One region of the Paenibacillus sp. FSL W8-0439 genome, then DNA from elsewhere that is predicted to be linked to it. Evidence: predicted binding sites of a transcription regulator. Region 1 holds the regulator's gene; each other region holds the start of a gene.
The links. Region 1 encodes LexA, which represses DNA repair genes until DNA is damaged. Its sites were predicted from a motif close to CGAACATATGTTCG; they were not measured.
Positions count from the first base shown of each region.

Region 2: a site for LexA is predicted at 2,720-2,733, ahead of addB (helicase-exonuclease AddAB subunit AddB). Genes of this name have one in related genera too.
Region 3: a site for LexA is predicted at 2,439-2,452, ahead of MKX36_RS15280 (DNA polymerase IV). Genes of this name have one in related genera too.

Region 1 covers NZ_JBBPAK010000001.1:3,198,418-3,203,470, reverse strand. The annotation lists gene MKX36_RS13630 (hypothetical protein) at 229-729, shown strand; gene MKX36_RS13625 (hypothetical protein) at 916-1,056, opposite strand; gene MKX36_RS13620 (hypothetical protein) at 1,098-1,262, opposite strand; gene lexA (transcriptional repressor LexA) at 1,684-2,310, opposite strand; gene MKX36_RS13610 (LysM peptidoglycan-binding domain-containing protein) at 2,500-2,868, shown strand; gene MKX36_RS13605 (DUF896 domain-containing protein) at 2,977-3,183, shown strand; gene MKX36_RS13600 (hypothetical protein) at 3,301-3,810, shown strand; gene MKX36_RS13595 (HAD family hydrolase) at 3,967-4,761, shown strand; gene MKX36_RS13590 (1,2-dihydroxy-3-keto-5-methylthiopentene dioxygenase) at 4,859-5,053, opposite strand, start outside.
Region 2 covers NZ_JBBPAK010000001.1:3,870,295-3,875,347, reverse strand. The annotation lists gene MKX36_RS16555 (Na/Pi cotransporter family protein) at 1-880, opposite strand, end outside; gene MKX36_RS16550 (class I SAM-dependent rRNA methyltransferase) at 1,179-2,558, shown strand; gene addB (helicase-exonuclease AddAB subunit AddB) at 2,800-5,053, shown strand, end outside.
Region 3 covers NZ_JBBPAK010000001.1:3,537,688-3,542,740, reverse strand. The annotation lists gene MKX36_RS15290 (hypothetical protein) at 1-355, shown strand, start outside; gene MKX36_RS15285 (NAD(P)-dependent alcohol dehydrogenase) at 675-1,715, shown strand; gene MKX36_RS15280 (DNA polymerase IV) at 2,515-3,783, shown strand; partial or broken gene MKX36_RS15275 (Y-family DNA polymerase) at 3,985-4,442, opposite strand; gene MKX36_RS15270 (transglycosylase domain-containing protein) at 4,635-5,053, shown strand, end outside.

The DNA of each region.
Region 1 (5,053 bases):
TGTAGCGGTAGCATAATCTTCATTGGAGCCATACAAAGTAATAGAGGTATTTTCTATTATTTGTATTTAATGTTATAAATGTGTAATTATTTTGTACATAGTTCATTAGTTGTGAAGAATATTCCTTACTTGTTCTTGTTTGTTACGATATGTTCATAAAAAGTTCACTTACATGAAAATTTGGTTGCAGCTAAAATAATCACATCCAAAAATGAAAGGTTGAATTAAATGCCAACAACTAAAAAGGAAAGCTTTTACTTTGGGGTTATTATGTGTTTTGGAATGGTCGTTATTATGACCTTCTATAATCTTTTGATTAACGGATTGATTGGAAAAATTAGCTTGATTACCATTGCTGTTGAATTTCTAATTGGATTTATTATAGCGCTCATTTTAGATTTATATATCGTGGGTCCTGTAGCAAAAAAAGTTGCTTTAAGTCTACCTTTTGATAAATCCAAAAAAATATTTTTAATTATCACGATTTCAACATGTATGGTGTTCGGAATGGCCTGTTCTATGTCTTCCTACGGTTTATTAACTTCAATTCTAAGTCAGGGTATTGGCGATCATTCATTATTTGAAGCCTATTTAGAAATTTTTATAAAGAACTTTGTTGTGGCCTATCCATTACAATTATTGGTTATGGGTCCTGTTGTTCGAGCCTTGTTTATAAAATTTATAAAGAAAAGCGGGCAAGTGGGACCTTATAAAAAAGTATTAAATTAAATAATAGAGCAAATCCATTGCAGCAATGTTAAGCTAATGAATGGTTTTACAGCTAGAAATGTTTAAGTTATGAAAATCGGATACAAGTTTGAGGAAGCTATAACTGGCGGGATTGGTAGTTTGGTGTATTATTTAACACAAAAAAAGCAGGAAGAATTCTTCCTGCTTTTTGCTTGAAAATAATTATTAACGTCTGCGTTGTCCATCATTCACGCTAAACAGATTAACAGCCAGTGCGTTACCTCTTGCACGCGCATTGGCTCTTTGGTTGGAACGGATGTTTAATCTTCTTCTTCTCAATTCACGGTTGCTGTGTCTTCTGCTCATAATATCACCTCCCTTCAAAGAAATGAAGGTACGGTTAAATCTTAATGATGTTTATGCTTACGCTTGGAAATTTTGATATTTAATGCGTTAGTTGCGAGTGCATTTCCGCTTCCTGTTTTAGCAGCTGCGGCTTGAAAGACTTTAACGACCAGATATCTGTTTTTCCCGATGCGATGCTTATACGTTTTAACTCTATTTCTGATCATCTGCATAACTCCTTTGCTTTAGGTCTGCTATATACATATGTCAATTGTGCTAGTAATGTATCAGCATAAATCTACTAAAGACAAAAAGAAGCTAGTACCTATGTTCCTAAATGTTTAACAAAAAAAGCTCATGCTAGCCTGCGTTCGCCTTCCCAACTTTACGTTATAGAGGAAGGCCACCGTAGGTTCATATGTGTCAAATTTCCATTTGTTTAGCTAATAAAAGTAAACAGTTCGAGATCAGAGTGGAACTATCTCGGATATGGGACGGATATAATAGTAGAGACAAATATAGGTTGCTGAAAAGGAAAGAATAGTTGGAGACACATACATAGTAAACATAATAACAATATAAAACCGGCTCGCCTAGGCGGCCGGTTTTATATTCGTGGTAGTATAACGGGGAAGAAAGCACGATAAATCAGTGGAAGTCCCGGAAGAGTCCAACAACCTTGCCCAATATGCTGACGTGTGTCAGTCGAAGTGGCTCAAAGGCTGGATTTTCAGGTTGAAGCCGGATATGATCTTTTTCTTTGTAAAAGGTTTTAACTGTAGCCTCGTCTTCATCTGTCATAGCTACTACAATGTCTCCGTTATCAGCGGTCTGCTGCTGACGCACGATTACATAGTCTCCGTTAGCAATACCAGCTTCAATCATGCTTTCGCCTACAACAGATAACATGAATATTTTATCCTCACCAACAAAGTGTTGGGGAAGAGGAAAGTAATCTTCAATATTTTCTGTCGCCGTAATAGGAAGACCAGCGGTTACTTTGCCGACGACGGGAACACGACTAATGGAGTAATTAATCAAGTTGCTGTTATCCGATTCGTCTTGACCGAGTAATTCAATAGCCCGTGGTTTCGTAGGATCGCGGCGAATGAGTCCTTTTTTCTCCAAACGATCCAAATGACCGTGAACCGTAGAACTGGAGGCCAATCCGACTGCCTCGCCTATTTCGCGCACAGAAGGGGGGTATCCCTTTAGACGCACTTCATTGCGGATAAATTCAAGAATGGCCTGCTGGCGGCTCGAAATCTTAGACATACCGTATCAACCCCATTTAGTAACGTTTGGGAAAATTATAGCATAGAACCTCCGTTCGTACAAACATAAGTTCTAAATAATCCCTAAAAATATTCACGAACTTTTGTTCTCTTTTCTATTGAACAAAACAAACGTTCGTGTTATATTGTGAAAAACATAAGAACAAACGTTTGGAGGACGCGGCCAATTATGAAATATAGCACTTATCAAAGTATTTTTCCGATGAATTTAGAGAATTTACAGGAGACCCGAAAAGAGGGTAAGGTACGTTTGTTACAGGCTCTTACCAATACTCTTTTACTTAAGCTTCTTATTCTAGTAATTATCGTTTGGGTTGCAGGGGCAGGTGTACTTACGGTTTTCGCAGCACCTCCAGTTTCCAATGAAGAAGTGATTAAGCTGACTGTACAACCTGGAGATACGTTATGGAAGATTGCCGTGAATCATAAACCGGAACGAATGGATACACGGGTATATATTGAAGGAATTGTACGTATTAACGGTTTGGAGGATCGGGGAGTGCAGGCAGGTCAGGTACTTAAGCTCCCACCCTTCTGATCTATAAGACTATAGAGCTTGTCAAGGAGCGCAATGAGGGAGCCTTGACAAGCTCTTTTCTACATGTCAAAGTGTATTATATCTTTGCTTTTATGGAGGGGACACAATTTGGATATAGACAGTTTGGTACAGCGCATTAATGAATTAGCGCGCAAAGCAAAAGCCGAAGGATTGACGGAAGAGGAAACCACGGAGCGCGCCAACCTTCGGGAAATTTATTTAGGCAACATTCGCCGTAATTTTCGGCAGCAACTTGAAACCATTGAATTTGTGGACGATGATACGTCGAAGGGAAATGGCGGGCTGAAGCATTAATGTTGCTAAAGCCTGCATCATTTGCCTTTTGTTATTAGGTATCTTTCTTGGTATCTATATAGATCAGCTTTAAGGCAATTGTTTTAATGTAATATTTATTGGGAAGGGAATTGAGAGATGGCCCGATCATTTGAAAGAAAAGTACGTAAAAACACAGCGCATTTAAATAAAACGCGCAAGAAACAAGGCATTCAAACCATTAACGGCGCAGGTTCAGCAATGGACATTTTCCGTGGCCGTAATATTACTGTGCCAATCATGCTGGCTGGTCTTGCTGTATTGTACATGCTTATGAGTTACTTTTTGACTAAGACCGGCATGCGGGGAATGGATTGGCTGGTATTTGGCTTGTACTTGATGCTGGCTGTTATCTTCTTCATTCGCCGTCCTTATTTAAAAGTGGGAAAAGATACCCTTTATATGTTAAAAGGTGGCAGAGAACGGCCGATGACGGCAGGGGACATGAAAGCCATCAAAATTGAAAAGGGTTACGTTACCGTTGAAAGAAAAGGGAAGGGCGGTAATTTTATTTTCACAAAATCACTGGGACGCTATGATACAGATGCCATCGCAGAGCGCCTTGAAAAATTTGCACTATCCAATCAGATACAGGTAGATAAGAAATAACCGATTTAGCCTGTAGCTCTGTAAGTAAGGCCGTATGATGTTATTTTTCATATAACATGGTGCGGCCACTTGCTTAATATGGGCACACATAATGATCTGATTCGTGACCAAACAGACAAGCTTACATATACAGTGGAAAGAGAGTGGATAATTCGTATGACGATTCAGGCGATAATGTTTGATCTTGATGATACCCTTCTGTGGGATGAACGTAGTGTAGAAGAGGCATTTGATGCAGCATGTCAAACAGGCTCCCGAGAAACAGGCGCTGATCCGAAAACGCTGGAAGAAGCCGTACGCAAGGAAGCGCGCGCTTTGTATGAATCCTATGAAACCTTTAGTTTTACTCAAATGATTGGCATTAATCCGTTTGAAGGACTGTGGGCGAATTTTACAGCAGGTGAGCAACCTGAATTCCGTCAATTGGAACAGTTGGCTCCTGTTTATCGTAAGGAATCATGGCGCAGAGGGCTTCAGCAACTGGGGATAGATAATGAGGAGTTGGCGGAAAAGTTAGCTGCTCAATTTGCTTCAGAAAGACGTGCACGTCCACATGTATATGAAGAAACGTTTGAAATTCTGGATCAATTGAAGGGACAATACAAGCTGCTATTGCTGACAAATGGTTCCCCTGATCTACAACAGGAGAAGCTGGATGGAGTTCCTCAATTGGCTCCTTTTTTTGATCATGTTGTCATTTCAGGTTCTTTTGGTCGGGGCAAGCCTGATCCTTCTATATTCCAGCATGCTTTGGGACTTCTAGGAATTGAACCTGGACAAGCTTTAATGGTAGGAGATAAGCTGACGACTGATATTCAAGGGGCTTTGTCAGCTGGTGTACATTCGGTGTGGTTGAATCGGAACGATAAAACCAATACTACAGAGATCAAGCCGAAGTTCCAAATCAAGCATTTGTCTGAGTTGCATGGAATTATTCAATCTTTAAAGTAAATAATCTACAGTCTTCTAAACAAGTATAAAGAAAACTCCCTTCGCTCGATATGCTACAGAGCAGAGGGAGTTTTCTTATTGACACAATACATCGTAATTATGCTGTAGTGAATGTTGGATCTTCGAACGGTTCAGCAATCCATCCATTTTCTTCGATGAACAAGCGGACTGCGACGATCTTTTGATTTTCCATTAAAGTGAAGAAGTGCGGTGTATTTTCAGGAACAGAAATAACGTCGCCTGGTGAAAGCTCTACATTAAAATAGCCGATCTCTTCAGAGCCTTTAATGAT
Region 2 (5,053 bases), 670 kb from region 1:
TCCAAGAAGCGGCCATATCCAGCCCGGGGATTAACGGCATAAAGAGCAATGCCCCGCCTACGTTCAGCAGCACGTGGGACCAGGCCACAAATTTGCCAGACACGCTGCCGCCAACAGCGGCAATCAGGGCAGTCACGCAGGTGCCCACATTGGAGCCGATGACGATGGCGATTCCTACATCAACTGGCAAGGCACCCGCAGCAGCCAGGCTAATCGCCATACCAATGACAGCTGCGCTGCTGTGAACCAGCGCGGTTAGGCAGGCTCCAGCAGCGAAGGCCCACCACATGTTGGCTGCAGCATGATCAAGAAACCAGCGGAATAGTCCGGCCTGCTCAATCCAGGGGCCAACGGCTTGCATCACGCGGATACCTGCGAGAATCAGCGAAAATCCGGCAAAGACGAGGCTGATAAATTGTACAGCCTGTGGGCGGCTAAGCCCATTGGAGGTGGCTGAAGCTCCGGCAGCTGCATACTGACGGCCAGTGACCGTTTCCCCCCGCAGAACAGCAGTGCCCCAGCATAGCAGTGATCCACATAGCAGTGGAGCAGCCAGCTTGCCGAGCTGGAGGCCCATCAGCTCGGTCGTCAGGCAGGTACCAATATTGGTACCAAGAATGATGCCGAGCGTGCGGCCGTAGGTCAACAGCCCGGCATTGACCAGTCCGATCGTCAGCACCGTTACGGCGGTGCTGCTTTGCAGTAGGGCGGTAATGCCTGAGCTAAACAACATACCCCGCCAAGGGGAAACCGTAGCCCGGTTTAGCCAGCGAGTAAGGAAGGGGCCGGCCAAATGCCGGAGGGCAGCTTCCATCAGCTTCATTCCACCTAAAAAAATAAGCAGCCCACCGCACAGCGGCAATATAACATGTATAAACACGGCTTTAGCCCCCCCTTTTCTAGGCGAAAATGAGAATACTTATGTAACAGCCTATGATCTACCTAGGACAGCCATGACAAGCATGGCCGAGCAGTTTTTTTATGGAACGAACATTTTGTAGTATCTTCACAAGCTTTTAAAGCGTGACGTCGACATACAGGCGGGCAGTAGCGAAGCGGCTCATTTGAAGCTGGAGAAGCGCCAGCGATCGTAAGACCAAATGAATCGGCGGAGCCGCGCCCCTATCGAACAAAATGTTTTAACACTTTGAGTAATCCAAGAATAGGAGTGAAGGATTTTGCCTTCAGTAATATTAGAGCGTAGCCGTAAAAAAAGGCTGGAGCAAGCACACCCTTGGGTGTTTAAAAATGAAATAGCCAAGATTGAGGGTGATCCAGAAGCCGGTGATTTGGTCAGCATCCTGAACCATCAGGGGCGTTATTTGGCGACAGGTTACTATAATCCTGCTTCACAAATTACAGTGCGTGTGATGTCCTATGAGCCGCTAGAAGTGATGGACCAAAGCTTCTTTGCCCAACGTTTCCGCAATTGCTTGGAGCACCGCGAACGCTTTGTGACCGGAGGAAACGCTTATCGTTTGGTGTACGGCGAGGCTGATTTTTTGCCTGGGCTGATTGTAGACCGTTTTGGTGATGTATTGGTCGTTCAGCTGTTAACGCTTGGCATGGATCGGCGCAGGGAAGAAATCAGAGATGCACTTGTTGAAGTAATGGGGCCAGTTGGTATATATGAGCGTAGTGATGTATCCATCCGTGAGCTGGAAGGGTTGGAACAGACGAAGGGTCCTTTGTACGGCGATTGCCCGCGCCATGTGGTGGTGACGGAAAATGGCTTACAAATCAAGGTCGATATCGAAGAGGGACAAAAGACGGGGTATTTCTTTGACCAGCGTGAAAATCGTGCGGCCATCGCGCCGTTGATGACAGGTTGGGGAGCGCGTAGCGGAATTACGTTGCAAGAAGTAGCTGCAAACCCAGGGGATGACGGCACAACGGTCATAAAGCCTGTGAATAAAAGTGGTAAGGTTGTTGAATTCCCATTCTGGGACGGTGCAACTGTATTGGAATGTTTTTCACATACAGGTAGCTTTACGCTCAATGCGTGTAAACATGGTGCGAAAAAAGTAACTTGTCTTGATATTTCTGAACATGCGATTGAAAGTGCTCGGGATAATGTGAAGCTGAACGGTTTTGAGGATCGCGTCGAGTTTGTCGTCGACGATGCTTTTCAATATTTACGTAATCAGGTTAAAGGTGTAGAGGAACGCACCGCGCGAGCGGGCGGCAAAGGAGATACATCTAAGCCGCTGACTGCGGGTGGCGGACGTACCTTTGACGTCGTTATTCTGGATCCGCCGGCTTTTGCCAAAACGAAGAGTGCTGTCAAAGGAGCTACACGTGGATATAAAGATATCAACCTTCACGGAATGAAGCTCGTCAATGAGGGCGGTTATTTGGTAACGGCGAGTTGTTCGTTCCATATGCGGCCGGAGCTGTTTTTGGACACGATTAAGGAAGCGGCTGCAGATGCTGGCAAAATCCTCCGACTGGTAGATTGGAGAGCGGCAGGGAAGGACCATCCCCAAATTTTAGGTGTGGAGGAAGGTCATTATTTGAAATTTGCCATCTTTGAGGTGCGCAGCCGGACACAGCTGTAGATTTCATACCCTTGTCAAAGTTAATCTACTATTAGGCGATAAAGATAAATAGGTGAAAACAAACTCATTTTTAGTATAAATCAGTCCTGTAGAGAAGGCTTGCACCAAGCCATCCTGCGGGACTGTTTGTTTTTGAGAAGAGCCCAATTGCTACAACATGGCAAACGTACGTTCTTTTCTCCTTTGCCTGATATGCTATACTGTTTAATAGAATGTTGTTGGTTAGAAAGGAGGCGGCATCATGTCGGTCCGCTTATTGATTGGCCGCTCTGGTAGTGGTAAAAGCACGTTAATCCGTAATGAAATGACCTCTATGTTACGCGAGGAGCCGCTAGGTAAGCCTATGCTGTTACTTGTGCCTGAGCAATCGTCATTTGCTTCAGAGCATGCGTTGCTCACCGAAGTCGGAAACGGTATTCAGGGGTCGGTGCGCGCCCAAGTGATGGGATTCCATCGTCTTGCCTATTTAGTCATGCAGGAAACAGGGGGTTCAGCACTGGTGCCTGTAACAGAAGAAGGCAAGAAGATGCTTTTATATAAAATTATTCGTCGTCGCAAGGATGAACTGAGTTTATTTAAAGATTCGGGAGACCAACTCGGTTTTGTGGATCGGTTGAATACGTTGTTCACAGAGCTAAAGCAGTACGGAAATGATGCTCGGTCTGTACCGGAGCAACTGGATAGAATGCATGCTGCGGGGGAGTCCACTCCGATATTAAGAGGCAAGCTCAAGGATATCAGTCTAATCTATGAGGATTTTGAACGGGAGCTGACGCTTAAATATATCGATGGTGAAGATACGCTTCGCATGCTGACAGAACAGATTGCACAGTCTTCCCTCGTGCGCGGAGCAGACATTTGGATGGATGGCTACCGGAGGTTTACACCACATGAATACAAGGTGGTGGAGCAGCTTATGCTGCACGCCTCTTCGCTGACAGTGGCGCTGACCTGTAACCGAAGCTACGAAAGTGGACAGCTTCCGCATGAGCTGGATTTGTTTCATCCTTCAGCGGCTACCTACGTCAAGCTTAAAGGAATGGCAGAGGAGCTGATGATTGAAACGCAGACACAGTTATTACGCCCCGATCTGATGCCGAGGTTTAAGGAACGTCCAGCGTTGGCGTATTTGGAGGCTAGTTTCGAACATCGTACAGGGCTGCGGAATCAGGAACAGCGGCTGCGGCTACAGCAGCTACGAGAGCAATGGACAGGTACACAACCTGAGGGCATAAAACTGCATGCTGCGGCAAGTCGTCGTGCCGAGCTGGAAGGAGCCGTACGCGAAATGCGCCGCCTGGCCCGCGATGAAGGTGCGCGTTATCGGGAAATGGCCCTGTTTGTGCGTCATATTGAAGATTATGAGCCATGGGTGGAACCGATATTCAAGCAATATCAGGTTCCAGTATTTTTGGATCAGCGGAGAAGTATACTTCATCATCCCTTGGTGGAATTGATTCGGGCTTCACTGGATATTGTGCAGCGACGCTGGCGATATGAGGATGTATTTCGTGCGGTCAAAACAGACCTTCTATTGCCGCTGGACGGTCGAGTGAGCCGCGAGCAGATGGACCGTCTGGAAAACTATGTGCTGGCCTGCGGAATACAAGGCAGTCGCTGGACAGATGGCCGGGCGTGGCAGGCTGTGCCCAGTTTGTCGCTGGAGCTGGAGGAACAGGAACGTAACCGTCAACGGGATGAAACGCTGGATTTGATGGAGTTGTGCCGAGATGTGATTGTGACGCCTTTACATGCGTTTGAGAAGCGTATAGGTAAGGCACGAACGGCGCTTGAGAAGTGTGAAGCCATATATCTGTTGCTGGAGGATGCAGAAATCGGTCACAAGCTGGACGCCTTCATTCATCAGGCAGAAGAAGCTGGAAATCCCGAGCAGGCGAAGGAGCACCGTCAGGTATGGGATGCGGTGCTTGAACTGCTGGATCAAATCGTCGAAATGATGGGTGATGAGAGACTGGATACTGCTTTGTTTGCGGGAGTGCTGGAAACGGGATTAGCTGAGTTCCGTATGGGGCTTGTTCCACCGGCTCTGGATCAGGTACTGGTCGGAAACACGGACCGTACGCGTGTATCCGGTATTCAACATGCCTTTGTGATAGGGATGAACGAAGGTGTAATGCCGGCTGTGTTCCATGAGGATGGGGTGCTCAATGAGCAGGAACGTACGGCATTAAATGAACAAGGCGTAGACCTGGCGCCAGATATGACAAGACGTCTGTTGGACGAACGATTTCTCGCTTATACGGCCCTTACCTCTGCTGGTAAAAGCCTGTGGATGAGCTATGCAGTGACTGATGAAGAAGGCAAGCCATTGCTGCCGTCAGAGTTAGTGCGACATGTGCGGCAACTGTTTCCTGGCCTGAACGAACGTCCACTGGCTGGATACCCTCTGCCTGAAGACGCTTGGACGACGCAATGGGAGTATGCTTCCCATCCGTCTGAGGCATTGCCGCAGCTCATTGCGCAATTACGGCATT
Region 3 (5,053 bases), 340 kb from region 1:
TACGATTTGGATCACAAGACACTGGTCAGCTGAACTAATGAGAAGGGGACTGAAAAATATAACTGCGAACGTGTTACATCCTGGTGCTGTTGCGACTAGATTTGGACAAGACAACGATAAAGGTTTTATTAATAATATAGTGTTTAAGTTGGCACTTCCATTCATGAATACGCCAGAAAAAGGAGCTGCTACAACCGTATATTTGGCCACATCACAAGAAGTAGAAAAGGTCAATGGGAAATTCTTTGGTAACATGAGGGAGGAAAAACCACGGGATCGATATTATTCTGTAGAAAACGAAATAAAAGTTTGGGATTACTGCCAAAAGGTTATTAGCCCTTATATGAATAAATAAGTACGGAGCAATAATAAGGTTTACGATGGCCCCTCTGCTTTCCTGAAGTTGAGGGGCTTTTTGTATTCATTTTCTTTCCTAATAATCAGTAATAGGGACAACTTTGTCTGTAATCAGGCTATGTTAACCATAGATCTGGAGTTTTAAACTATAAGTATCCATTAAGACAACCTTAGATGCGTTATCACGCTGTACCTAAGTGTAGGCTGTAAATAGTGTATGAAGGGGGATGAGATAGGGATACGAATACAATTCAAATACAACAATTTAGCTGATATCTGAAATATATAATATGAAAAATGAAAGGGGTATAACAAGTATGTGTAAAGTTCATGCATTGAGTGTTCCCAGTGCGAATGCGCCATTTGAACGGACGATGATTGAACGGAGGGAATTGCGCCCAGATGATGTTCTAATCGATATTAAGTATAGTGGTGTATGCCACACCGATGTTCATATGGTCCATAATGATGGAGGTTACTCTCAATTCCCAATGGTTCCCGGTCATGAAATGACAGGAATTGTAGAAGCGGTTGGAACGGAAGTAACTAAGTTTGTAGTGGGTGACCGGGTTGGAGTAGGGCCTCTCGTGAACTCTTGTGGAGAGTGCGAGAATTGCCTACGTGGTGAGAATATGTTCTGTAAAAAGGGCATGGTCATGATGTATAATTCCGTAGACTACGATGGAAATATTACTTACGGTAGTTACAGTCAAAAAATTGTAGTGAAGCAAAATTACGTACTTCAGATCCCAGATAGTTTGGGCTTAGATGTTGCCAGTCCACTACTCTGTGCAGGAGCTACGGCTTACTATCCTTTGAAACATTGGGGAGTAGGTCCAGGCAAAAAAGTCGCTATCGTCGGTATTGGAGGTATCGGCCACCTAGCTATCAAATATGCCCATGCATTAGGAGCTGAAGTTACGGCCTTGAGTCAGACAATGGATAAGAAAAGCGATGCGCTAAGTTTTGGCGCCGATCATTACTATGCAACGAACGATCCTGACACATTCTCGACGCTAGCTAGTCAATTTGATGTGATTTTCAACACGACCTCTGCAAGTCTTAATTTAGATGCTTACGTATCCATGCTTAATATAAATGGTACGTTTGTTATCATCGGTGATTCCGGTAAGCCGAACCAATTTAATACGCTCAGTTTGCTTATGGGTCGTCGCAGAATTGCAGCAACGCCTGGAGGCGATCTTCTTGAAACCCAAGAAATGCTTGATTTCTCCGCAGAGCATGGTATCGTCCCTGAAATTGAGGTAATTCACACCAATCAAATCAACGAAGCTTTTGAGCGACTTATCCGAAATGATGTACGATATCGATTTGTTATTGATACATTTACCTTTTAAGTCGTATTTTCGAGGATAACTCAATAGACACAAACATCATCAAAAGCACTTATCTGAAAGACAGGACTTACAATAGAGCGGACGAATTGCTGCTCGTCCGCTTTTCTAATTTATAAATACGCTAGTAAATTAACTCATAAGAATTTAAAAAGAGAAGAAGTGAATTTGCATTGATAACATTGGTCATAGTTGGAGCAGATCCCGGATTGGACTTTTCACTGGCTAAGACGTTTGGTAAACACGGATTTCGTATCGCTATGATTTCAAGAACATAAGAGAAACTAGACAGTATACTGAGCAATTAACTAAATTGAGGCTCAAGGTTTTGCTGTGGATATTACTAACAAAGCACAGCTTACTAGAGCTTTTCAAGAAATTAAAAGTACATTGGGAACTATAAATGTCATGGAATTCAGTCCATACAGCGGAAATGTACCTACGACATCGTTGAAGAAAGCCTTTTTTTAATTGAATTCAAATGTGTATACCAAGTTTCCGCTTTTTCAAGACAAGATAAAATGTTATACATTGGTTCTTTATTTTTGTTGACATTTAAAAGATGAAGCCCAGCCAACCAGAATTCCGTTCCGATCCTCATCCCCCACGAGCACATTAAGCTTTCTTGGCCTTTATGATCACAGAAATAATGTGATGATCCACGCTCGTACCAGATACCCAATCTTTGATGATTGATTTACATAATCCTATAAATTACCTGAATACAGAACTAATGTTTGGTATTATAATAAATAAGAATACATGTTCGTACGTATATGATCGTTTTTTTGGAGGGTGCAGCATGACTAAAACAACTGAGCGGACAATTCTTTTGGCGGATTGCCAGAGTTTTTATGCGAGTGTAGAAAAAGCTTCCTACCCAGAGTATAAAAATAAACCGCTTGCGGTAGCAGGCGATCCTGCACGCAGGTCTGGAATTATTTTAGCAGCATGTCCTATGGCCAAAAGTTTCGGGGTGTCTACAGCAGAACGGCTCGGTGAAGCCCTCAAGAAGTGTCCTGAGCTTGTGATCGTCCGTCCCCGTATGAAACACTATATCGATGTCTCTTTAGCAATTACGGATATATACAAGGAATACACCGACCTGGTAGAGGTGTTTAGTATCGATGAGCAGTTTCTGGACATTTCGGGTAGTTTTAAAATTTTTGGAGATTCTTTAACCGTTGCAAGAGAAATTCAAAAGAAGGTTCTTTTACAAACCGGGGTTTGGGTACGAATAGGAATCAGTTCCAATAAGGTTCTTGCCAAAAGCGCAACCGATATTTGGGCTAAAAAAATTAAAAGCGGTATATTCACGTTGCCCAAGACAGAATTAGAGCAGCTGCTCTGGCCACAGCCAGTTAATAAAATGTTTGGGGTAGGTTCGCGGATGTCGTCCCATTTTGAGCGGCTTGGTATGACAACCATTGGAGATATCGCTAGAACGTCTCTACCAGATCTTAAGTCTAAATTTCGCGCTCGTTTGGGAAAACAGTCGGATATACAGGCGGAGGTCATGTGGAAAACAGCCAATGGTCTAGATGAGAGTCCTGTAGCTCCGTATACCTTCAGTTCTCCACAAAAGTCGGTAAGCCATATGATGACCCTACCCCAAGATTATCTGGAACCAAATGAAGTAGAGACCATCCTGCTTGAACTCTCGGAAGAAGTTTGTCGAGACAGTCGTCGTAAGGGGTGCATGGGCTCTGTCGTGACCGTTAGTTGTACATGTAGCCCATATGAGGCTCCCACCGGATTTTCCAGGCAAATGAAGCTTACAGATCCGACTAACAATACGAATAAAGTGTACAACGCAGCAAAAAAAATATTTTATAATTTTTGGAACGGTATGCCGATACGACGCTTAGGTGTCACTTTAAGTGGGTTGGTTGACGACCAAACTTATCAACTTTCCTTCTTTGAGGATCATGAGCGTATCCGCTCCTTGGAAGAAGCAACAGATAAAATTAAAGAACGCTATGGTAGCGCAGCTATCGTAAGAGCGTCCTCTTTGACCCAAGCTGGTCAGGCACTGGAGAGATCCCTAAAAATCGGGGGGCATTATAAATAAATGAAGGGATATACTGATGTAATTTAGAATTACTAGAGCAAGGTCAGATCCCACTACATATTGGTCTGAAGGGTTCTTGGGAAACAGGTAAAACTAAAGACTGTTAATCTTTGAATTAAAGTCTAGAAAATTATTGCTGGACTTTGTTAATACTACAATGCTATTTGGTATTTTAGCTGTGTTTTATACTTTTCCTTCGGTTCGAATCCATACTCCTGTTTGTCCCAGCACTTTCCGCTGAATTTCACTTGCAATACTCAACGGATCTCCGAACAGGGAGAGACTTCCGCTCATATCCAGAAATTGTTCATCAATGCTGAAAACCTCAACCAAATCCGTATACTCATTATAGATTTCTGTTATTTTTAATGAGACATCGATATAATGCTGCATGCGCAGGCGTACAATGATAAGGTCAGGACATTTTTTACAGCTTCCCCCAGACGTACTGCAGTGGATATACCATGTTTTTTGGCCAGCGGACACGTGGCTAAAATAATGCCTGAACGAAGTGCAGGGTCACCGGCCACAACGAGCGACTTATGTTGGTATGCGGGATTATCCGCTTTTTCGACGCTGGTGTAAAAGCTTTGGCAGTCCGCTAGAAATATGGTTCTACTTCCACGCTCCTTCACAATGTTGACCTCCTCTCCTGGCATGTGATTAATCATATTCCAGAATATTCTTGAACATATACCCTTATAGTAGTATTATATATAGAACAAGTGTTCCTAATACAAATGTATTTTTTGGAACATTACAGTTTACGGGAAACCTAGCATGGCGTATCATATTATCTTGAACAAAAACAAGTGGAAATGAATGAATATTGAGGGGAGAAAACCATTTTTATGAACCCAAAACGTCGACCATCATCTCAAAAACGCAGTAGGTGGCGCATTTTTGGCAGAGTTTTGCTGATTAATATCAAGTGGTTCTCGCTTGCGGGTGTACTTGGAGTGCTGTTTGCCGGAGGTCTTATATCCGGTTATGTGGCGGCACTGGTTCATGATGAACCTGTACGATCACGTCAATTGATATATGAAAAGGTAAATGAGAATGCTCTGACCAGTTTTGTATTTTTTAATGATCAGGTAACTCCGGTTGGAAGAATGCGCATGGAAGAGGACCGACAGCTCGTTGACTTGAAGGATGTCCCTCAGTCCATTGTGGATGCCCTCATTTCAACAGAAGATAGCCAATTTTATGAGCACCATGGTGTAGATTTAAAGGGGACGGCTCGTGCTGTCAAACAGAAACTTTTGAATGA